2 regions of the Luteimonas sp. A534 genome follow, and region 2 is predicted to be linked to the other one. Evidence: riboswitches for the same ligand, from Rfam matches in the RefSeq annotation. Region 2 holds a riboswitch; the other holds the start of a gene.
The links. A riboswitch is a leader RNA that binds a small molecule or an ion and turns the genes downstream of it on or off. The one in region 2 is predicted to bind cobalamin.
Positions count from the first base shown of each region.

Region 1 (11,915 bases), on a different contig from region 2:
GGACTGCGTGGCGAGCGTGGTGGCCGGCAACCACGACCGCGCCCTGGTGGCGGATGCCGCCGGCGTCGTGCACCTGCCCGACGACGTCCGCGACGGCCCGTTCCGCTTCCGCCATTTCCCGCTCCAAGCGCCTGATCCCCCCCGCGGGTACGTGCTTTGCGGCCATGTGCATCCGGTCGTGCGCTTGCCGGGGCTGCCCGGCAGGCACCCCGCACTGGCGCTGGATGCGCACCAGGCGATCCTGCCCGCGTTCTCGGCCTTCACCGGGGGATGGCTGCTTCCGGACGACCAGGCCTGGATCGCGTGCGCCGGCGGTGAGCTGGTGGGTCATGGCGACACGGCGTGGCGCATGGCCACCGCGTCCTGATCCATCCACTGTGTCGGACCCCGGCCGGGCGCACAGGCATACTTCAAGGCTGCCAATGTGCGAAGCGCCTTCGGCCCGCGCAGTCATCCATCACCTCGGAGAGCCCCCGCATGTCCCCAACAGGCCGCTTCCGCCTGCGTTTTTCCACGATCTGCTTCCTGGCGCTGGCGTGCGCGACCACAGGTGTCGCGCTGGCGCAGGCCGGCGCCACGCCGCAGGCCGCCGTGCCCGCCAATGACGCAGCCACGCGTCTGCACGCGCTGTTCGAAGCCGACAGCACATGGCGCCAGCAGGAATACGGCTATACCGAAGTCGATGGCCGCTGGCGGCAGTCGGCGCGCCTGCCATCGAACACGCCCGAAGCCTGGGAGCGCCGCGCGGCGCACTGGTCCGCGACCCTGGCAAAGCTGGACGCAATCCCTGTCGACGCGCTTGCGCGCGAGGACCAGGTCAACCTGGCGGTGTTCCGCACCGCGATGCAGGCCGACCACGAGAACGCCACGCGCCGCACCTGGGAGGCGCCGTTCAACAGCGACACCTTCTTCTGGACCGGCTTCGCGCCGCGCCAGCCCTACCAGAGCGAGCAGGAATGGCGCGATTACATCGGCCGCCTGGGCGAGCTGCCGCGTGTCTTCGGTGAGCACATCGCCAACATGGAGCGCGGCCTGGCGCGCGGCTGGAGCGTCCCGCGCGCGTCGCTCGACAACCGCGACAACACCATCGTGCCGTACACGCTGGATGACGCGGCCAACCCGCTGCTCGCCGCCTTCGACACGATCCCGGCGACGCTGCCCGAAGCGGTGCGCGCGCAGCTGCGCGCGGACGGGCGCAAGGTGGTGCTGGAGCAGGCCGTGCCGGCCTATCGGCGGCTGCTGTCCTATATGCGCGAGGACTACCTGCCGGGCACCCGCACTTCGATTTCGGCCGCCGACCTGCCCGACGGCGCGGCGTTCTATCGCGGCCAGATCCGCGAGTACGTGACCCGTGACATGGATCCGCGCGAGATCCACGAACTCGGCCTGGCGGAAGTCGCCCGCATCTCCGCGGAGATGCGCGAGGTAATGGCGCGTGCCGGTTTCGAAGGCTCATTTGAAGAGTTCCTGGCCTACCTGCGCAGCGACCCGAAGTTCTATGCGAAGACGCCGCGCGAACTGCTGGCCACCGCCGCGTACGTCGCCAAGAAGGTCGACGGCCAGCTCAAGCACGTGCTCGGCACGCTGCCGCGCTACCGCTTCACCATCCTGCCGGTGGCCGACGACATTGCGCCCAACTACACCGCGGGCCGCGGCGGACTGGATGCCTGCTGGTTCAACACCTGGGACCTGCCGTCACGACCGCTGTACAACCTGCCGGCGCTGACCCTGCACGAATGCTCGCCCGGCCACAGCCTGCAGGCCGCGCTGGCGCTCGAAGCGCCGGAGCGCCCGGACTTCCGCCAGCGCACCTACTTCTCCGGCTACGGCGAGGGCTGGGCGCTGTACACCGAATGGCTGGGCACACTGATGGGCATCTACGAGACGCCCTACGAGGACTTCGGCCGCCTGAGCTTCGAGATGTGGCGCGCCGCGCGCCTGGTGATCGACACCGGTATCCACGAGTACGGCTGGAGCCGCGAGCAGGCGATCGAATACCTCGCCAGCCACGCCGCGCTCTCGCGCCCGGACATCGTCAACGAGGTCGACCGTTACATCTCGTGGCCGGGCCAGGCCCTGTCGTACTACATCGGCTACAAGACCATCCGCGACCTGCGCGTGGAGGCCGAGCAGGCACTGGGTTCGGACTTCGACCAGAAGGCCTTCCACGACACGATCCTGCGCCTGGGATCGGTGCCGCTGCCGGTGCTGGAAGAAGAGGTGCGCCGCTTCATCGCGGAGCGCAAGGCCGCCGCCGCCACGTGATGGCAGCGACCCCCGCACCTCGGCTCCGTTTCCTGCGAGGTTCAGGGCGCCGCGTCGAACGGCGGCGCGCCGGGAACAACGCCCGATGGCGGAATCCCCACGCGCAGCGCGTTCTCCACGTCGCGCACGCCCTTGCACCCGTCGGCGAGGTCTTCGGCCAGGCGCTTCATCATGCGGTGCGGCACAGAGCCCGCGAGTCGCACCACGCCTTCCGTCACCTCCACGCTGATGTCGCCGGCGTCGAGCGCATCGTTCTCGGCCAGCACATCGCAGACATCGTCATGGATCCGCGTGTCGTCGCGGCGGTAGCCGCGGGGACCGACGCCGCGATAGCCGTGGACGGACACGTCGGAAGTGCCGGCCGCGCGGCCAAGGTTGAACTCTTCGCGCTTTTCGCCCAGCCAGTCGCGCGCGGCGCTGGCACAGCGACCGCCGAGCTTCATCGCATCACGCGCCACATCGCGGAACTCGCCGCTGGCGCTGCCGGTCGTGGATCGGGTCATCGTCTGGCCTCCGTGGGGTTGGCGGGCGTGTGTGCCGCCTGGAGCCAGTGTGGGGCGGGGCGTGTTCAAGCCGCGTCATGCCGGGATGACGCGTGGATCAATCCACCTCCATGGGATACACCGCGCGGATCGGGCATCCGGACTTCGCACCCAGGATCTGCATGCGGTCGGAGCCGGTCATGAGGAATTCCGTCGACCTGCCGTCCGCCAGCGCCAAAGGCTCCCCCAGGCCGCCGCCGATGGTTCCGGTTCCACGGGTGCCGGTGCGGATATCGTCGCCCGGGTTGCCGCAGATCAGGCCGATGCCCACGCCCGAACGGAAGGCGATCTGGACGGGTCCGGCAAGATGCGGACAGGAGCGCACCAGTTCCACGCGGTAGTAGCGGTTGCCACCGGAGCGGCGCGGGTTCACCTCCACCACGACGCCCTTCGGGTCCTCCGACCAGCCGCGCACATGCCTTGGGTTGAAGCAGTAGTTGGGGGACGCCGCGAAGCCGTGCCGGCGCTCACCCTTCACCACCACCGTCGCCAGCGTGGTGCTGCCGTCCGCGCTGGTCTGGCTGGCGCGCGCGTGCTGTGCGTACTCGGCCGAGGTGATCGGGGCGACGGCGGCGACCGGGCACAGCTGCGAGTCCACCGACACGTATTCGTTGCCGGTGCCGCACATCCAGCCGTTGGCGGCCAACATGCGGGTGTTGCTGGCGGCGGTGACCTCGGGGCACTCGGCGCCCAGTTCCACGCGGAAGCGCCTGCCATCCGACTGCACCATGGCCAGCGTGCGCGCGTCGGACTGGAACACCTCGCTGACCTCGCGTGCGTCCAGGCACTGCGGTGCCGGGGGCGTGCGGGACTCCGCGGCCGCATGCCCAGGCATGGCCAGGCCAAGGGCGGTCGCAGCGAAAAGAGTGCGCACTACAGTGGAAAACATGTTGTCACCAGGGTGGCGGTGGGGCCTGCCGGAGTTTACGGTATCGATATGTCCGTCCGGCGCCAGCGTGCGCCAAAGCTGGAGAACTCGATGAAAGTGCCCTTGATGGCAATGCTCGCAGCCTGCGCGGCTTGCGCCTGCAGCTCACCGCCCGCCGCGGTGGACCCGTCTCCGCCGGATATGCGTGAGGTCGCCTTCAGCTGCGACAACGGGGAGTCCCTGTCCGTGCGCTTCCATGCCGCGCAGGAGCGCGCGGTCCTGCTGCGCAATGGCGACGCGATCGAACTCGCGCAGCAGCCGAGCGCTTCGGGTTTCGTCTACAGCAACGGCCCCAACACCATCCGCGGCAAGGGCGACGACCTCACGGTGGAAATCGGCCGTATGGTTCCCATCCAGTGCAAGGCCGGGTGAGTGAACATGCAGCAGACCATTTCCGTTCCCGTGTCGGTCGGCGAGCTGGCCGACAAGATCTCGATCCTGCACATCAAGCACGAGCGCATCGCCGATGCCGACAAGCGCGCGCACGTCGCGGTCGAACTCGAGGGCCTGCGCCCGATCTGGCAGGCGCTGGTGGACGCCAAACCGGAGCTCGACGGGTTCTACGACCGCCTGAAGGCGGTCAATGAACTGATGTGGGACGTGCAGGACGGCCTGCGCGCGAGGGAAGCCGCCAAGGACTTCGACGACGGATTCATCCAGCTCGCGCGCGCGGTGGCCATGCGCAACGGCGAGCGGATCGCGATCAAGAACGACATCAATCGCCTGGCGGGCTCCGAATTCATCGAGGAGAAGCAGTACCAGGGAGGTGCGTGATGCCGGACCTGATGACGGCCATCGCGATCCGGGGCGGCGCGGGTCCGGCGGACGCACTGCACGCGATAGGTCGGCAACCAGGTGGGCAGCGGAAGCGGACGCAAGGTCGCGACGGTGGCCGGTGCCGTGGCGGGCGGCGCCATCGGCCGCAACGTGGACTCGTTGAATCCCGGGACCGCCGGATGTCGCGGTGGTTCCCGGACCGGGACGTGGCGTCAGGATGCCTCGCCCACGTGATAGCCGTTGCGCCCCGCCTTCTTGGCCGCATACAGCGCCGCGTCCGCCGCTTCCATCAGCGTCGCGGCATCGGTGGGCCGCTGCGCGTAGGCGATGCCGATACTGGTGGTCACGATCAGCGGCGTGCCGCCAGCTTCGATGGTCGCGGCGGTGGATTCCAGCACCTTGCGCGCGATCGCCTCGGCCGCTCCGGCTTGCGCATCCTCGACCAGGATCGTGAACTCGTCGCCGCCCAGGCGCGCGACCAGGTCGGTCTCACGCACGCTGTCGCACAGGCGCCCGGCAAAGGCCTGCAGCACGGCGTCGCCGGCGGCATGGCCATGGCCGTCGTTGATGGCCTTGAAGTGGTCGATGTCCAGGCACAGCAGCGCGATCGGGGTGTCGTGGCGGTGCAGCCGCTTCAGCGCCAGCGCTAGGCGCTCGTCGAACTGGCGGCGGTTGGCCAGCTCGGTCAGGGTGTCGACGCGCGTCAGCCGCTCCAGCTCGCGCCGGCTCTCCTCGAGCGCCTGCTCGGCGGCCACGCGGCGGCTGATGTTGCGCGCGGTCAGCATGAGATCGTCCGCATCGCTGCCGTCGTCGGCGGGAATGCAGCGCGACACCGCTTCCACCCAGACGTAGTGGCCGTCCTTGTGCCGCACGCGGTAGATGTCGGTGCGCGGGTTGCCCGTGGCGAGCACGTCGGCCATCGCCTGCTGCTGGGTCGCGCGGTCGTCCGGGTGCACGCTGTCCCACCGCGAACCGAGCATCTCGTCCGGCGTCCATCCCAGCATCTCCAGCGCAGAGGGAGAGACATACAGCCGTTCACCGTCCCCCCGGATGCGGGAAATAACGTCATGCGAATGGTCGGCGAGCATGCGGTAGCGGCGCTCACTGTCGCCCAGGCGCATGGCAAGGCGCTTGCGTTCGGCCATGGCCAGGCAGACAGGGATGGTCATCACGCAGCCGCCAGCCAGGTAGAGCTGCAGGAGCGCGATCCTGCCGCCGTCCCCCAGGTCATGCTGCAGCCACAGCGGACCGTATCCCAGCGTGGTGGCGATGGCGGCGATCAGGGCCAACGCGATCACGCCCAGCGCCACGCCCGCGAACTGGTGGCGCATCGCGGCGAGCAGCAGGGCGGGATAGGTCAGGAACATCACCGGGTAGGCGCTGATGAACACCCCGATGCCCACCGCCACCAGCAAGGTCATGCTGGCCGCGAGCGACCAGCCCCGGCCGCGCGCAATGAACAGGCCCAGCCCTTCGCGCTGCACGACGAGGGTGGTGGTGGCCAGGATCACCATGCCCACGACGTGGGCGGCATACCAGCCTGCAAAGGACCGCACGAATGCCTGGCCGTGCATGGCGTATGCCACGCCCGCGGCCAGCAGTCCGGACAAGGCACAGGCCAGCAGCGTGGCTCCGGTCGCGATGCCGCCCAGGCGCACCCAGTCCCGCGGCTGGCGGATGTCCGGGACGCGGCTGCGCACGAATCCGGCCACCACCAGCACTTCCACGATGTTGCATGCCGCGATCGCGAACGCGTAGACGGGGGTATCGCCGGCGAGCATCCGGGCCGGCAGTTCGCACGCGAACGCGATCGCGATGTAGCCCGGCCACGTCGCGCTGCGCCTGGACAGCAGCCAGCCGGTGAGGATGCCGTTGCCGACCCAGATCGCGGCGAGTTCGCCGGGGCCGCGCGCGAACGTCAGCGAGAGCCAGGCCGTGGTGGCGATCAGGAGGGCCAGGACGGACCGGTCGGCCCAATAGGTCCGGGGCAATCGAAAGCGGTCGAACATGACGGTCTCGAGGTGGGGAACCGGCACTTTAGCCCAGGCAGTGCAAAGGCGAATGACCGCTGCGGTGCGGTGGGCGTCCGGCATTCGCTTCCGCGGCAGCCGGAATCTCCCCGACGTCTTGTCACAACATTTTGCGTTGACGGTTCCTTGGCGCCACGATATGTTGTGGTCGTCGGTTCGCGCGCCGCAGGGCGCGGGATGAAAAGGGAAGCCGGTGCGGTGGGGCGGAGAAACATCCAGTCCCACTCATTCCGGCGCTGCCCCGCAGCGGTAGGTGGAAACGAGGTCGCACTCGCACTGGAACGGTGGTTCCGGGAAGCGGCGACCGAGGCGCGGAGCCCAGCTCCCGGATCCACGAGCCCGAAGACCTGCCGACAGCCGCGCGCAAGCACATCGCGCGGTGCCGGCTGCGGAATCTCCGGGGGGAGATGGCTGGTGAAGCGCGCATGCGCCCGCGATTCGTTGTCGGATCGGGCGTGTCCGTTGCGACGCCGCTTGCCGACCCTGTGATGACGCCGCCCGCCTCCTGCCGCGGGACAGGTGGCCGTGCGTCCCTCATCCAGGAACACACATGGACAAGCACGACGGCATCGCCGCCGTTCCAGCCCCGGCTGCCTTCCCGCGCGACGGCGAAAGCGGATGCGTTGCCACATGGATCACCAAGGAAGCCGGCAACCGCCGCATGCCCTACGACCGCGCACGGCTCGTGCGCAGCATCGATCGCATCCACGCCGAGTTTCCGCAGCTCGATGTCGCCGACTACACGCGCAGCGTGTGCGGGTTCGTCGAACGCAAGGACGTGGTGGACGCGGACGACCTCGTCGACCACCTGGTGCGCGAAGCCGAAGCGCGCGTGGACGTGGCCGCGCCCGAGTGGGAGATGTTCGCCGCACGCCTGTACCTGCAGCGCCTGTACAAGCGCGCCAGTCGCAACCGCTTCTACGACGTCGGCGAACGCTACGGCTCCTACGTCGGACTCCAGGAAAGCCTGGCCGACCGCAACGTGTATTCCAACGACATCCTGCGCGCCTACTCCAAGGAGGAACTCGTTGAAGCCGGGAAGATGATCGATCCGGAGCGCGACAGGCTGTTCGCCTACAACGGCCTGTACCTGCTCGCCACCCGCTACCTGGCGACGGACACCAGCCGCGCGGTGTACGAACTGCCGCAGGAGCGGTGGCTGACGATCGCCCTGTACCTGATGCAGCGCGAAGCCCCGCGCGAGCGCCGCATGCAGCTGGTGGGCGAGGCTTACTGGGCGCTGTCCAACCTGTACATGACGGTCGCCACGCCGACGCTGCAGAACGCCGGCAAGACCGGGGGGCAGCTGTCGTCGTGCTTCATCGACACCGTCGACGATTCGCTGCAGGGCATCTACGACTCCAACACCGACATCGCCCGCGTGTCCAAGGGCGGAGGCGGCGTGGGCGCCTACATGGGCTACGTCCGCGCCTCGGGGGCGGCGATCCGCGGCGTGCCGAACTCTTCGGGTGGCGTGGTGCCGTGGATCAAGCAGCTCAACAACACCGCGGTCTCGGTCGACCAGCTCGGCCAGCGCAAGGGGGCGGTGGCGGTGTACCTGGACGTCTGGCACCGCGACATCGAGGCCTTCCTCGACCTGCGCCTCAACAACGGCGACCAGCGCCTGCGCGCACACGACGTGTTCACCTCGGTCTGCATCCCGGACATCTTCATGGAGGCGGTCGAGCGCCGCGGCGACTGGTACCTGTTCGATCCACATGAAGTGAAGCGGCTCAAGGGCTGGTACCTGCAGGACTTCTTCGACGAATCCCGCGGTGCGGGCAGCTTCCGCGAGAAGTACGCGGAGGTCGTGGGCGACGAACGCGTGAGCCGCAGGACGGTCAAGGCGATCGACATCTTCAAGCGGATCATGGTCAGCCAGCTGGAGACCGGCAACCCGTTCATGTTCTACAGGGACGAAGTGAACCGGAAGAACCCGAACAAGCACGCCGGCATGGTGTATTCGTCCAACCTGTGCACGGAGATCCTGCAGAACATGAGCCCGACGCGGCTCATGCAGGAGATCATCTCCGGCAACCAGATCGTGACCACGCGCCAGGCCGGCGATTTCGTGGTCTGCAACCTGTCGTCGATCAACCTCGGCCGCGCCGTCGTGCCACCGGACGGGCAGGGCGACCTCATCACCGACGTGCTCGAGCGCCTGGTGCCGATCCAGGTGCGGATGCTCGACAACGTCATCGACCTCAACCAGCTGCCGGTGCCGCAGGCCACGATCACCAACCAGAAGTACCGCGCCATCGGCCTGGGCACGTTCGGCTGGCACCACCTGCTGGCGCTGAAGGGCATCGAGTGGAACGCGCCCGGGGCCGAGGATTACAGCGACGCGCTGTACGAGCGCATCAACCAGCTCGCGGTGCGGGCCAGCATGGCGCTGGCGGAGGAGAAGGGCGCTTATCCGGCGTTCGAGGGCAGCGATTGGCACACCGGCGCCTACTTCCGCGACCGCGGCTACGACAGCCCGGAGTGGCGGGAGCTGTCTACCCGGGTGGCCGCGGGCGCCATGCGCAACGGTTGGCTGATGGCCGTGGCACCCAACATGAGCACCGCGCAGATCGCGGGCTCCACCGCATCCATCGACCCGATCTACTCCGCGTTCTACTACGAAGAGAAGAAGGATTATCGGCGACCGGTCGCGGCCCCGGGTCTGTCGCTCGATACCTGGCCCTACTACGAGAAAGGCGCCTACCGCGTCGACCAGTTCGCAAGCGTCCGCCAGAACGCGCGCCGCCAGCGCCACGTCGACCAGTCGATCAGCTTCAACTTCTACGTCCCCAGCACCATCCGCGCCAGCACCCTGCTTGAGCTGCACATGACGGCATGGCGCGAAGGCCTGAAGACCACCTACTACGTGCGCTCGAACGACATCGACATCGCCGAGTGCGAGTGGTGCAGTAGCTGAAGCGCATTCGCGCTTTCGCTTCCACGGTTCGCGTGGCGAACCGTGGACCCTGCATCACCAGCACCCAGACCCCCGCGCCTTCGGCGCGCCCCCCTGACTCAGGGGGCTTTCCTCCAGATCGATTCGTCCCGCGACGCCCGAAACACGAGAAGACCACATGTCCGCCACCGCACCGCTTACTTCCACGCCGCTCGACCGCATTCGCATCCTCGAGCCGCGCCATCCCAACCGCTCGACCGGGATCATCAACGGCCGCACCAGCGGCATCCTCAACTGGAACGACATCCCGTATCCGTCGTTCTACCGCGCCTACAAGGAGCTCTCGACCAACTTCTGGATCCCGGACGAGGTCGACATGAAGAGCGACGCCAAGCAGTACGGCGAGCTGTCGGCACGGGAGAAGAACGCCTATGACTCGATCATCGGGCTGTTGGCCACGCTGGACTCGCCGCAGACGCGCTTCATCTACAACGTCGCCGAATACATCACCGACCCGGCCGCGCACGCGAACGCGGCGATCATCGGGCAGCAGGAAGTCATCCACAACGAAAGCTACAGCTACGTGCTGGCCTCGATCACCGACCTGCAGAACCAGAACCGGATCTTCGAGATCGCGCGCACGCACCCGACGATCCAGAAGCGCAACGCGCCGATCATGAACTCGTATGACGATTTCATGCGCGAAAAGACCGCCGAGACCCTGCTGCGCTCGCTGATCCAGTCCTCGATCCTGGAGGGAATCAACTTCTATTCCGGCTTCGCCTACTTCTACAACCTGGTGCGCCAGAACCGGATGGCCGGCACCGGAAAGATCATCAGCTTCATCAACCGCGACGAGCTTGCGCACACCAAGTTCATCAGCGAGCTGATCCGCGCCATCGTCGGCGAGAACCCGGAGCTGCAGACCGATGAGCTGACCGCCTACGTGCACAGCGCCTTCGAGCACGCCATCGAGCTGGAAGTGCAGTGGACCGGCGAAGTACTGGACGGCATCGACGGCATCGATGTCGACGAAATGGTCCGCTACGTAAAGTACCGCGCCAACAAGATGGCCGGGATGCTGGGCATCGAGAGGCTGTATTCCGAGGCCACCGAGAACGTGATGCCCTGGATCAAGGCCTACGCCGACAACTTCACCGAGACCAAGACCGACTTCTTCGAGATGCGAAATGCCAGCTACAAGAAGACGAATTCCGACAATGGCTTCGACGATCTTTGAGCCGATGCGGATCCTGCTCGCCATCGCATCGCTGAGCGGCAATACCCGCGAGGTCGCGCGCCAAGTCGGCGCGCGCTGCGAGGCGCTGGGCCACGCCGTGACCTGGATCGAGGTGGACATGGATGGCCTGGCTGCCGCGGGGACCGGCCCGCGGCACGATCTGTACCTGCTCGGCTCCTGGACCGACAACGCAGGTCGCACGCCTGCCGAGATGAAGCGATTCATCGCCGAGCTGATGGGTGCGGTCGGCAAGCCCGACCGGCTGGCGGTGTTCGGCACCGGCGAGACGCAGTGGGGCGAGGAGTACTACTGCGGTGCGGTCCGGCGCATGGCGAAGTTCTTCGGTAGCCGCTATCCGCCCCTGGAAATCGAGCAGATGCCGCATGGCGCCGGCGACGCCCTGGCGATCGAACGCTGGACCGACCTGGTCCTGTCCGCCACCACGACACATGAAGGAATCACTGCGCATGCGGATCCTGCACGCCACTTCGCCTGATCACTACGCCGCCATGCTGGCAGCGCATCCACGCCTGCTGGTCGATTACTGCAAGGACGACTGTCCCGGCTGCCGGATGCTCGATGCCTCGCTGCAGAAGGCTGCCGCCTCCGGCCTGATCCAGGACATACCCGTGCTCAAGGTGCAGCTGGAAGTGGTCGGCGAAGCGCTGTTCCGCGGCCTCGGCCTGCGGCAGACGCCGACGCTCTCGCTGTTCGCGGATGGCGTGGAGATCGCGCGCCTGCCCGGATTCCAGGCCCCGGCGCAGATCATGCGCGCCCTCGCCGAGGGTTTCGCGCAGGTTTCGGCATGACGGCATCGCCGGACGGGCGGCCAACCGAGGCCAGGCTGATGGAGATGGTCTTTCCGGACCATGCCAACCACCTCGGCACCCTGTTCGGAGGCCAGGCGCTTGCATGGATGGACAAGGCTGCCTTCATCGCGGCATCCCGCTATGCACGCCGTACCGTGGTGACCGCACGCTCCGAGCAGGTCGACTTCAAGCTGCCGATCCAGCAGGGGCAGCTGGTCGAGGTGCTGGCCCGTGTGAATGGCGTCGGCCGCAGCTCGATCCGGGTGGGGGTGGATCTGGTCGCGGAGGATCTGCTGACGGGCGAACGGCGACTGTGCACGCGCGGGACCTTCGTCATGATCGCGCTCGACGTCGACAGGCACCCTGTCGCGGTGGGTGACGGTGGCGCCTAGCGGGTTCCGGCGCCGCCGGGTTGCGCAGGCCGA
Region 1 is NZ_JBSVRR010000006.1:97,170-109,084, forward strand. Features, by position in the region: gene pdeM (ligase-associated DNA damage response endonuclease PdeM) at 1-367, shown strand, start outside; gene ACW5F0_RS13230 (DUF885 domain-containing protein) at 478-2,265, shown strand; gene ACW5F0_RS13235 (BON domain-containing protein) at 2,307-2,768, opposite strand; gene ACW5F0_RS13240 (hypothetical protein) at 2,866-3,642, opposite strand; gene ACW5F0_RS13245 (MliC family protein) at 3,787-4,107, shown strand; gene ACW5F0_RS13250 (DUF6165 family protein) at 4,114-4,509, shown strand; gene ACW5F0_RS13255 (hypothetical protein) at 4,591-4,746, shown strand; gene ACW5F0_RS13260 (diguanylate cyclase domain-containing protein) at 4,725-6,548, opposite strand; cobalamin riboswitch at 6,678-6,911, shown strand; gene ACW5F0_RS13265 (ribonucleoside-diphosphate reductase subunit alpha) at 7,093-9,462, shown strand; gene ACW5F0_RS13270 (ribonucleotide-diphosphate reductase subunit beta) at 9,620-10,681, shown strand; gene ACW5F0_RS13275 (flavodoxin) at 10,686-11,177, shown strand; gene ACW5F0_RS13280 (thioredoxin family protein) at 11,149-11,490, shown strand; gene ACW5F0_RS13285 (acyl-CoA thioesterase) at 11,487-11,882, shown strand.
Region 1: another riboswitch for cobalamin. It lies ahead of ACW5F0_RS13265 (ribonucleoside-diphosphate reductase subunit alpha); the one in region 2 lies ahead of ACW5F0_RS08745 (TonB-dependent receptor domain-containing protein).

Region 2 (11,915 bases):
GCGTGCTGATGGACAGCGCGCTGCAGCACGTCGGCAGCCGCACGCCGGTGGATGAGGTGTTGCCACGGCTGATGCGCCATTACGGCGATTGCCTGCTGCTGCAGGCGCGCCTGTACCCCGGCACCGTGGAGACGCTGGACGCGCTGCACGCCGACGGCGTGGCGATGGCGATCTGCACCAACAAGCCCGAACGCTACGTGCGCCCGCTGCTCGAAGCGATGGGCATCGGCGACCGCTTCGACGGCATCGTCGGCGGCGACACGCTGCCCGAACGCAAGCCGCACGCGATGCCGCTGCTGCACCTGGCCGCGCACCACGGCCGCCGCGTGGACGAGTGCCTGATGGTCGGCGATTCGGAGGCCGATGCCGGCGGCGCGCACGCTGCCGGCATGGACCTTGTACTGGTGAGGCACGGGTATCCGCGTGACTTCGATCTTGAACGCGCGGGAGCGGTGGCGGTGCTCGACGACTTGCCTGGGTTGTTGGCGCTTCGGGGGTAGGGGGCAACCCCTCACCGCACCGGCTGATACCTCAACGTCAGCCCGTACTCCCGCCCCGGCTGGTTGTACCAGCCCACCGTCTCGTAGTCGCGGTCGAAGACGTTGCTGGCGCGCGCCAGCAGGCTCCAGTCGCGGTGGAAGGCGTACTCCAGGCGCAGGTCGGTGGTGGCGTAGCCGCCCAGGCGCACGGTGTTGGCGGCATCGTCATAGCGGCTGCCGGCGCCCTGCACGGTGATGCCGGCGCGCAGCGGGCCGAAGCCGCGGTCAAGGTCGATGCGGCCGGTGGTGCGCGCGCGGCGCGCGAGCAGGTTGTCGTCGTTGATGCCGCCGCTGCGGTCGCGCGGATCGGCGTGGCTGAGCTGGGTCGACAGGTCGAAGCCGGCGAACGAGGTGCCAAACGTCAGTTCGGCGCCGCGGATGCGGGCTTCGTCGATGTTCTCGCCCACGCCTTGCCAGGTCGGCGGCGCATAGGTGAACACGATCAGCTCGTCGATCCGGCTCTCGTAGATGTTGAACGACCAGTTGAAGCGTTCGGTGGCCTGCGACACGCCAAGGTTCAGGCTGGTGGACTCCTCGGGCTGCAGCAGGGGGCTTTCCGAACCCGGGTAGTACAGGTCGTTGAAGGTCGGCGCCTTGAAGCCGGTGCCGAGCGTCGCGCTGAAACGCAGGCCGTTGTCGAACGCCAGGCCCCAGCCGAGGCCACCGGTCACGTGGTCGCCGAACTGCTCGTTGTCGTCGTGGCGCACGCTGGCCTGCCAGCGCTGGCGGCCGGTGCCGCCGTCGTAGGCGAGGAACACGCCGGTGTTGTCGCGCTCGTCCACGATGAAGCCGGTGGTGCCATCGACGCGATCGTTGCTGTAGTCGACGCCCATGCTGAGCAGGTGCGCCGGCGCCAGCTGTACGTCGGCCTGCACCGAGGCGGTATCGCGGCGGGTATCGAAGGTGCTCACGAAGGTGTCGCCCTGGTAGTCGTCGGACGTGTCCTTGCTGCGGCCCACTGCCGCGGTCACGCCAAGGCGGCCACCCTCGGGGGCGTAACGCAACTGCGCGCCGGTCACCTGCTGCTGCGTCTTCGAGCGGTTGGTCCAGGAGCCGTCGTACTCGTTCTCGCCGCTGGCATCGAGGAAGCTGCCTTCCACCGCCAGGGCATCGGTGACGTGCAGGCCGCCGCGCATGGTCACCGAGGCGCTGCGGTAGCCATCGTCGTCGGGCTCGTCGGTGAAGCAGCCGGTGAACAGCGTGCCCGAGCCGCGGCAGGCGTCGATGCCGTCGGTCTCCTGGTAGCCGCCGTGTGCCGCAACCCAGCCGCGCTCGCCGCCGTAGCCGAAGCCGCCGCTGAAGGCGCGGCTGTTGTTGCTGCCACCGCCCACCGACAGTTGCGGCGTGAAGCCGCTGGCCCTGCCGCCGCGGGTGAAGATCTGGATCACGCCGCCGATCGCCTCCGAGCCATACAGGCTCGAGCGCGGGCCACGCACGATCTCGATGCGTTCGATCTGCGCGACCGGAAAGTCCTGGAACGCCGCCATGCCGGAGCTGGCGGCGCCCACCTTGACGCCGTCGATCAGCACCAGCACGTGGTCGGACTCGGCGCCGCGCAGGAACACGCTGCTGAGCTTGCCGCGGCCGCCCTGGTTGCCGATGTCCACGCCGGCGCGCCCGCGCAGCAGTTCGATCAGGTCGCGCGCCTGGCTGCGATCGATCTCGTCACGATCGATGACCTGCGCCGGCACCAGGCTGTCGGCGAGCAGTATTTCGGTGCGGGTGCCGGTGACGATGACCTCGTCGAGGTCGGTGGCCTGCATTGCACCGCTGGCCATCGCGGCCGGGGACAGGGCGAGCGCCACTGCGAGGGAAAGGAACTGGTGCTGCGGCTTCATCGGGTTCTCCATGCGTCGCGCACGCCCGCGCGACTGTGTCGTGGGGTTGCGGGCAGGGAGCGGGGACGGGAGGGTGACGTGGACGACACGGCGCGCTACCGCCGCGACGCCCTCCGCGTCACAACCAGTGTGTCTTCCAGGCCGGTCTCCGGACTCGCGGGCGGAGCGATGTCGCTGCTCCAGCCCCGGCGCCTTCCCATGCCTGTGCACAGTGGCGGTTTGCCGGGGTGTTCCACGCTTACCGTTGCGGGGGCAGCGCCGGAATGCTTCGTACGCCGTGACGGCGGGCGGAAGGTCACCGGCTTCCCGTTTCAACCGTTGGGGAGAACCCCGCCGGTCACCAGAAAGAGCGCGCAGTCTACGGCATCGCTCCACGGCGCGCCAAAGGCATCCGGCGTGCGGGGCGGGCAGGACGGGCCGCGGCGGGCGGATAGAATGCGCGGCTGCAATACGCACATCGGGGCGAAATGACGGAGTCATGGTTCACGCAGCGCTGCGCGCTGCCTTCGGAGGCGCACCGCGCCCGCGCGCGCGCGCGCCAGCAGCAGCTCACCAAGCCTGCCGGCGCGCTCGGCCGGCTGGAAACGCTGGCGATCGAACTGGCGGCGCTGCAGGCCAGCGACCGCCCCGCGGCGTCGCGTGCCCCGGTGCTGCTGTTCGCCGCCGACCACGGCGTGGTGGCGCAGGGTGTCTCCGCGTATCTGGCCGAAGTCACGGTGCAGATGCTCGCCAATTTCGCGGCTGGTGGCGCCGCGATCGCGGTGCTGGCGCGCGAGCTCGGCCTGCCGTTGCACCTGCGCGACGTCGGCACGCTGGCCGAAGCGCCCTTGCCCGGCGCCGTCGTCGACAAGCCCTGCCGCGGCACGCGCGACCTGAGCGTGGAGCCGGCGATGGCGGCCGGCGAGCTTGCGCATGCGCTCGACGCCGGGCGCCGCGCGGTCGACGAGGCGCTGGCCGATGGCGCCGACCTGCTGTTGCCCGGCGAGATGGGGATCGGCAACACCACGCCGGCGAGCGCGCTGGCCTGCGCGCTCGCCGCGCTGCCGGTCGCCGACCTGGTCGGCGCAGGCACCGGCCTCGACGCCGCGCGCATGGCCCACAAGCAGGCGGTGGTGGAGCGCGCGCTGGCGCTGCACGGCGCGGCGATCGCGGCGGCGCCGCTGCCGGCGCTGGAAGCGCTGCGTCGCGTCGGCGGCCTCGAGATTGGCGCGCTGGCCGGCGCGATGGTGGCGGCGGCGCAGCGCGGTATCCCGGTGCTGGTCGACGGCTTCATCGTCTCGGTCGCTGCGCTGGCCGCGGTGCGGCTCAATCCGGGCGTGCGCGCCTGGCTGCTGTTCTCGCACCGCTCCGCCGAACGCGGCCACCAGCGCGTACTCGACACCTTGGACGCGTCGGCGCTGCTGCAGCTCGACCTGCGCCTTGGCGAAGGCTCGGGTGCGGCGCTGGCGCTGCCGCTGCTGCGCCTGGCCTGCGCGCTGCACAACGACATGGCGACCTTCGCCGAGGCCGCGGTCGCCGACAGGCCGCCGGCATGATCGTCGACCTGGTGCGCCACGCCGATACCGGCCGCCGCGGGCACCTGGACGGGCGCCATGATCCGCCGCTGCGCGACGGTGCCATCCTCGCCCCGTGCCGGCGCCATGCCGGCATCGCCTGGACACGCGTGACCAGTTCGCCGCTGCGCCGCGCGCACGACACCGCACTGGCGCTCGCGGCGCCGGCGGGCCTGGCGGTGCAGCGCGATGCTGGTTGGGCGGAATTCGACTTCGGCGACTGGGACGGCCGCGCGGGCATGGACCTGCCGGCTGCCGCGCTGGCCGCGTTCCACCACGATCCACGCGCCAATCCGCCGCCCAACGGCGAAGCCTGGGATGCGTTCGAAGCGCGCATCGGCAGGGGACTCCAAGCACTGCTCGCGTCCGCGGATCCCGGGCCGCAGCTGGTTGTCAGCCACGGCGGCGCGCTGCGCATGGCGCTGACGCTCGCCTGCGGCCTGCCGCTCGCCTCCGCCTGGGCGCTGCGCATCGACTACGGCACGCGCCTGCGGCTGCGGCTCGAGGCCGGCGACGACGGCCGCCCCTGGGGCGAAGTGCTCGAGCTGGCGCAGCCATGAGCCTGCGCCGGCTGATCCTGGCGGTGCAGTTCCTGACCCGCCTGCCGACGCCGCAGGTGCGCGACTTCCGCGACGACGACCTGTCGCACTCCGCGGTGTACTACCCGCTGGTCGGCGTGCTGATCGGGCTGCTGCTGGCCGTGCCGCTGTGGGGATTCGACCAGCGCCCGTGGCTGGCGGCGGTACTCGCCCTGCTCATGTGGGTATGGGTGACCGGTGCGCTGCACCTGGACGGCCTCGGCGACGTGGCCGATGCCTTCGGCGCCGCGCATCGCGATCCGCAGCGTTTCCTGGCCGTGCTCAAGGACCCGCACATGGGCGTGTTCGGCGTGGTCTCGGTGGTGATGCAACTGCTGGTGAAGCTGGTGCTGCTGGCCGAACTCGCGGGATCGCCGTGGTGGTTCGGGATCGTGCTGGTGCCCGCCTGGGCGCGCTGGGGCACGCTGTGGTGGAGCCGCCTGCTGCCGCCGATCCAACAGGCCGGCATGGCCGAACGCTTCTCGTGGAAGCTGGACCTGCACGTGGTCTGGCTGTGGGCGATCGCGCTGGCTGCGGCCAGCGTGCTGGCGCCGCCGCTGCTGGTCGCGCTGCCGCTGGCGCCGCTGGTCGCGGCGTACTGGCGCCGCCGCCTGGGCGGGATTTCCGGCGACTGCCTGGGTGCCAGCGTGGAGGTGGTGGAAAGCCTGCTGCTGCTGGCGCTGGTGCTTGCCGCCGGCTGGTCGCCGGGCGCGTGGTGGCAGGCCTTCTAGCGCGCAGCGGGGTTCAGTCGCCGTCGGGCCGGTCGAAGTAGTCCGGCGAAGGCATCGCGTCGTCGTCTTCCTGCATCACCGTGGTGGTCACCGGCCCGGCGGGCGGGCGGTTGCGCGGGGGCGGCAGTTCCGCGATCGCGGCCTCCGCCGCAGCCACCAGTTCCACCCGGCGGGCGTCGGGGACGTCCTGCCAGTGGCAGTCGCGCAGCGCGCCTTCAAGCGAATACAGCAGGTTGAGGCTCGGCTTGAAGCCCGCGCGCTTGATGCGCATGAAGGCCTCCAGGGGCCCGGCCTCGATGAGGTCCTCGGGTGTTTTCAACCCGACCTGGCGCAGCCACGCGGCCGACTTCGGCCCGATGTTGCGCATCTTGAGCGGCTGCGCGCTCATGAACCCAGTGATTCGACGTACACCTGTGCGATCTCCTCGAGCCCCTTCTGGTCTTCAACGTGGAAGCGACCGGGAACCGGACTGTCGAGGTCGAACACCCCCAGCAGCGCACCTTCGTGGAACAGCGGAACCACCAGCTCCGAGCGCGATGCGGCATCGCAGGCGATGTGGTCGGGGACGGCGTTGACGTCCTCGACGCGCTGGGTTTCCCCACTGCGGGCAGCCGCGCCGCACACGCCGCGGTCGAGCGGGATGCGCACGCAGGCTGGCTGCCCCTGGAACGGTCCGACCACCAGTTCGGTGCCGTCGAAGAAGTAGAAGCCGACCCAGTTGAGCTCCGGCAGCGCGTGGTAGACCAGCGCCGAGAGGTTGGCGGCGTTGGCGATGCGGTCGTGCTCGCCGGCCAGGAGTGCGCGCGCCTGGGCGACGAGCTGGGCGTACTGCTGCGGCTTGTCGCCGCTTAGAATCTGCGTCGTGAACATGAGCACGAGTGTAGCGCGGGGCGTGTTGGTGACCGGCACCGACACCGGCGTGGGCAAGAGCATGACCAGCGTTGCGCTGCTGCACGCGCTGCGTGCACGCGGCCTGCGTGCGGTGGGCATGAAGCCGGTCGCGGCCGGTTGCGAGGCCACGCCGCAGGGACTGCGCAACGACGACGCGCTCGCGCTGCAGGCCGCCGCCGGCGATCCACGGCCCGCCTACGAAGACGTGAACCCCTGGGCCCTTCCGGAGCCGACCGCGCCCCAGCTGGCCGCGCGCAGCGCCGGGGTCCAGGTATCGATGCCGCCGATACTCGCGGCTTACGCCCGCCTGGCCACCAACGCCGACGTGGTCGTGGTGGAAGGCGCGGGCGGCTGGCTGTCGCCGCTGGCCGATGGCATCGAGCACGCCGATCTGGCGCATGCGCTCGAGCTGCCGGTGGTGCTGGTGGTGGGCCTGCGCCTGGGCTGCCTGAGCCACGCCAGGCTGAGCGCGCGCGCGATTGCCGCCGACGGCTGCCGCCTGCTCGGCTGGGTCGGCTGCGCGGTGGATCCCGCGTTCGACCGCCGCGACGACTATCTCGACCTGCTGCGTGCGGCGCTGGCCCTGCCGTACCTGGGCGTGGTGCCGCACGCGGCTCCGACAGCGGATCCGGCCACGCTGGTGCCGCATCTCGGCATGGCCGCGGCGGCGGTCGCCAACGTCAGCGGGCGATTTCCGCTGCGCCCCTGACTTCCTGCACGTTTGCCGAAGCAGGGCGATGCCATACTTGCGAGTTCGGAATTACCTCCCCCCAAGGACCTCCCTATGCGCCGCATCGTCCTGATCCCGATCCTGCTCGTGGCCCTCGTGGCCTGCGGAGGGGAGGAGCAGCAGCAAGCGCCGCCGCCGCCCGAACTCGGGGTCGTGACCGTGCAGCCGGTGGACGCGCCCCTGCGTCGTGATCTCGTCGGCCGCCTGGCCGCCTACCGCAGCGCCGATGTGCGCGCCCGCGTGCCGGGCGTGGTGCAGCGCCGCGCCTACCAGGAGGGCAGCGACGTCACCGAAGGCCAGGTGCTGTTCGAAATCGACCCGGCACCGCTGCGCGCGGCCGCCGGCGAAGCCCAGGCCGCGCTTGCGCAGGCGCGCGCCAACCAGGCAAATGCCGCCGCCTCCGCCAGCCGCGCGCGCGGCCTGGCGCCGCAGAAGTTCATTTCCCAGTCCGACCTCGACAACGCCCTGGCCGCCGAGCGCAGCGCCAACGCCGCCGTGCAGGCGGCGCAGTCGGCGGTGGAGAGCGCCAACATCAACCTCGGCTACGCCACCGTGCGCGCGCCCATCTCCGGCCGCGCCGGCAAGCAGCAGGTCACCGAGGGCGCGCTGGTGGGGCAGGGCACGGCGACGCTGCTGACCACGGTCGACCAGATCGATCCGCTGTTCGTGAACTTCAGCATGGGCGCCGGCGAACTCGACCAGGTGCACGCGATGCAGCTCGATCGCGAAGGTCCCGTCGCGGTGCAGGTGCTGCTGCCCGACGGCAGCGTCTACCCGCACGCCGGCGAGATGGACTTCTCCGGGGACAGCGTCGACCCGGAGACCGGCGCGGTGTCGCTGCGCGCCACCCTGCCGAACCCGGACCGCCGCCTGCTGCCCGGCACCTTTGTGACCCTGGTGGCAACACTGGGCGTGCAGCATGGCGTGTTCACGGTGCCGCAGGCGGCGGTGCAGCGCGACGCCACCGGCCCGTATGTGATGGTGGTCGGCGCCGACGACACCGTCGCACGCAAGGACATCACCACCGCCCGCGCCGAGGCCGGCAGCTGGATCGTCACCGCGGGCCTTGTCCCCGGTGATCGGGTGGTCGTCTCGGGCCTCCAGCGTGCGCAGGTGGGGCAAGCCGCGACCGCCACGCCGTGGCAGCCGTCGGCGGCACCCGCCACGCCCGGCGCAGCGCCCGCGTCGCCCCCCGCGCCCACACCTGCAGCGCCGTCCGGCGCCCACCCCGATGCAGCGGAACCGGCAGCGGATGACGCAGCGGCCGGCGACGACGCCTCCACGCAAGGCTGACGCCGATGCCCCGTTTCTTCATCGACCATCCGGTCTTCGCCTGGGTCATCTCGATCCTGATCGCGCTCTCGGGCGTGATCGCCGTGCTCAACATGGGCGTGGAGTCCTATCCGAACGTCGCGCCACCGCAGGTCACCGTGGGCGCGAGCTATCCCGGCGCCGATGCCGCGACGACGGAACGCGCGGTCACCCAGGTGATCGAACAGCAGCTCACGGGCATCGACAACCTGCTGTACTTCAGCTCGACCTCGAGCTCGTCGGGCCGCGCCAGCATCACCCTGACCTTCCAGACCGGCACCGATCCCGACATCGCGCAGGTGCAGGTGCAGAACAAGGTCTCGCTGGCCACCCCGCGCCTGCCGACCGAAGTCACCCAGCAGGGCGTGGTGGTGGCCAAGGCCAACGCCGGCTTCCTGATGGTGGTGGCGCTGCGCTCGTCGAATCCGTCGTTCGACCGCAACGCGCTCAACAACCTGATCGGAGCCAGCGTGCTCGAGCAGATCGCGCGCGTGCCCGGCGTCGGCAGCACCCAGCAGTTCGGCTCCGAGTACGCCATGAACATCTGGCTCAACCCGGAGAGGATGCAGGGCCTTGGGCTGTCGGCCAGCCAGGTGCTGGGAGCGGTGCGCGGTCAGAACGTGCAGTTCGCCGCCGGTTCGATAGGCGCCGACCCGGCGCCCGTGGGCCAGGGCTTCACCGCCACGGTGTCGGCCGAGGGCCGCTTCGCCAATCCGGAGCAGTTCGGCGACATCATCCTGCGCGCCGATTCCGACGGCGGCACGGTGCGGCTGAAGGACGTGGCGCGGATCGAGATCGGCGCCCAGGGCTACGGCTTCGACACCAAATTCAACGGCCAGCCGACCGGCGCCTTCGCCGTGCAGCTGCTGCCGGGCGCGAACGCGCTGACCGTGGCAGAGGGCGTCAGCTCGCGCATGGACGAGCTGCAGGGCAGCTTCCCGCAGGGCGTGGAATGGTTCTCGCCCTTCGACAGCACCACCTTCGTCACCATTTCCATCAAGGAAGTGGTGAAGAGCCTCATGGAGGCGATGGTGCTGGTGTTCCTGGTGATGCTGATCTTCCTGCAGAACCTGCGCGCGACCATCATCCCGACGCTGGTGATCCCGGTGGCGCTGCTGGGGACTTTCCTGGGGCTCAGCATGATCGGCTTCACGATCAACCAGCTGACGCTGTTCGCGATGGTGCTGGCGATCGGCATCGTGGTCGACGACGCGATCGTGGTGATCGAGAACGTCGAACGCATCATGTCCGAGGAACACCTGCCGCCGCGCGAGGCCACGATCAAGGCCATGGACCAGATCACCGGCGCGGTGGTGGCGATCACCGTGGTGCTGGCGGCGGTGTTCATCCCCAGCGCGCTGCAGGGCGGCGCCTCGGGCGAGATCTACAAGCAGTTCGCGATCACGATCGCGGTGGCGATGGGCTTCTCGGCCTTCCTGGCGCTGGGCTTCACGCCGGCGCTGTGCGCGACCTTCCTCAAGCAGCACGAACCGCATGACCCTGCTGCGCCTGAAGGTGCCGGCAAGCGCAAGAACGTGGTGTTCCGCACCTTCAACAAGTACTACGACCGCATCGCGGCGGTGTACGTGCGGCACATCGGCAGCGCCGTGAGCCACGCCCCGCGCTGGATGCTGGTGTTCGCCGCGCTGACCGTCATCGCCGGCCTGCTGTACGTGCGCCTGCCCGGCAGCTTCCTGCCCGAGGAGGACCAGGGCTACGCCATGGCCATCGTGCAGCTGCCGCCGGGCTCGACCCTGCAGCGCACGCAGGCGGTGTTCGAGGACGTGCGCACCACGCTGGAAGACGTGCCCGGCTTCGAGGGCATGATGCAGGTGGCCGGCTTCAGCTTCGTGGGCCAGGGCGAGAACGTTGGCATGGCCTTCATCAAGCTGACCGACTGGGGCGATCGCGACGGCACGGTGCAGGACTTCCTGCAGGCCGCGAACGGGGCGCTCCATGGCATCCGTGATGCGCAGATCTTCGTGGTCAACCTGCCCACGGTGCAGGGCCTGGGACAGTTCGGCGGCTTCGACATGTACCTGCAGGACCGCGCCGGCCTCGGTCGCGAGGCGCTCACGCAGGCCCGCAACCAGCTGCTCGGCTCGGCGTCGCAGGATCCGGCGCTCACCGCCGTGCGTCCGAACACGCTCGAGGACGCACCGCAGCTCAAGCTCACCGTCGACCGCGTGCAGGCCCAGGCCATGGGCCTGTCGGTCAACGACATCTACAGCGCGATCCAGCTGATGCTGGCACCGGTGTACGTCAACGACTACTTCGCAGACGGCCGCGTGAAACGCGTCAACATGCGCGCCGATGCGCCCTATCGCACCGACCCGGGTTCGCTGTCGCGCTTCTACACGCCGGCCGCGCCCTCGGCCGACGGCACGCCGAACATGATCCCGCTGACCAGCGTGGTGGACTCGGAGTGGGTGATGAACACGCCTTCGCTGACCCGCTACAACGGGTACTCGGCGGTGAACATCGTCGGCTCGCAGGCGCCCGGCCACAGCTCGGGCGAGGCCATGGGCGCGATGGAGCGCATCGTGACCGACGAGCTGCCCGCCGGCTTCGGCTACGACTGGGCAGGCATGTCCTACCAGGAGATCATCGCCGGCAACACCGCGACCCTGCTGCTGGTGCTGTCGGTGGTGGTGGTGTTCCTGTGCCTTGCCGCGCTGTACGAGAGCTGGTCGATCCCGGTGTCGGTGCTGCTGATCGTGCCGCTGGGCATCCTTGGCGCGGTGGTGTTCACCATGCTGCGCCCGGGGCTGACAAACGACATCTTCTTCAAGATCGGCATGGTCACGGTGATCGGCCTGGCGGCGAAGAACGCAATCCTGATCATCGAGTTCGCGGTGCTCGAGCGCGCCCAGGGCAAGCCGCTGCGCGAGGCGGTGATCGAAGCCGCGCGCATGCGCTTCCGCCCGATCCTGATGACGTCCTTCGCCTTCATCATGGGCGTGCTGCCGCTGGCGCTGTCCACGGGTGCCGGCGCCAACGCGCGCCATGCGCTGGGCACGGGCGTGATCGGCGGCATGCTGTTCGCGACCTTCCTCGGCCTGCTGCTGATCCCGGTGTTCTTCGTCAGCGTGCGCCGGGTGCTGGGCGAGCGGCTGGACGATCCGGCGCCCGCTACGCGGCGGAGTAACGGGACGCTGCCGCCCCCTGCAGCGGGTTGATTTGATGCACGCCTGCGGGCCGGAGTGATCCGGCCCGCTTCTTTTCTGCTGCGAGGACTTGCGGCGCTGCGCTGACGCGGCTCGATCCGTGACGCGTGCACGGGCCGGCTTCGCTCCGTGCGCGCATCTGGTAGAACGGTGGCGCAGCTGCCGGGAGACCGGCCACGGCGCGGCCGCAAGGGGAAGGGGTGGCCAGCGGTAGAAATATCCTGACAGGGAGGTCGGCGATGGTGTGCATCAGCGGACTGGCGGGCCGCGTGGCAAGGGCCGCCGTGGAGGGACCGGGTGCCGCGCCGGGGCGAGGGCGGTGCCATGCGGTGCTGGTCGTCCTGCTTGCCTTGTTGCTGCTGCCAGCCTGCCAGTCGACGGAGCCGCTCGGCCGGATCATCCTGCCGAACCAGGTCAACCCCTGGGATCCGCCAGTGAATCCCGATCCCAGGCATGTCGTGCGGCTCCATGGTCGCGCGCCGGCGACGTTGGACTTTCTGTTCAGCATCGGCTTCATGACCACGAACCAGGAAGGCGACTGCTACAAGCACCTCGGATTCTGGGAGGGCGGGGGCGC
Region 2 is NZ_JBSVRR010000003.1:122,036-133,950, forward strand. Features, by position in the region: gene gph (phosphoglycolate phosphatase) at 1-500, shown strand, start outside; gene ACW5F0_RS08745 (TonB-dependent receptor domain-containing protein) at 512-2,377, opposite strand; cobalamin riboswitch at 2,500-2,737, opposite strand; gene cobT (nicotinate-nucleotide--dimethylbenzimidazole phosphoribosyltransferase) at 2,845-3,912, shown strand; gene ACW5F0_RS08755 (histidine phosphatase family protein) at 3,909-4,490, shown strand; gene cobS (adenosylcobinamide-GDP ribazoletransferase) at 4,487-5,239, shown strand; gene ACW5F0_RS08765 (TfoX/Sxy family protein) at 5,253-5,627, opposite strand; gene ACW5F0_RS08770 (GAF domain-containing protein) at 5,624-6,109, opposite strand; gene bioD (dethiobiotin synthase) at 6,108-6,839, shown strand; gene ACW5F0_RS08780 (efflux RND transporter periplasmic adaptor subunit) at 6,915-8,153, shown strand; gene ACW5F0_RS08785 (multidrug efflux RND transporter permease subunit) at 8,159-11,350, shown strand; gene ACW5F0_RS08790 (hypothetical protein) at 11,578-11,915, shown strand, end outside.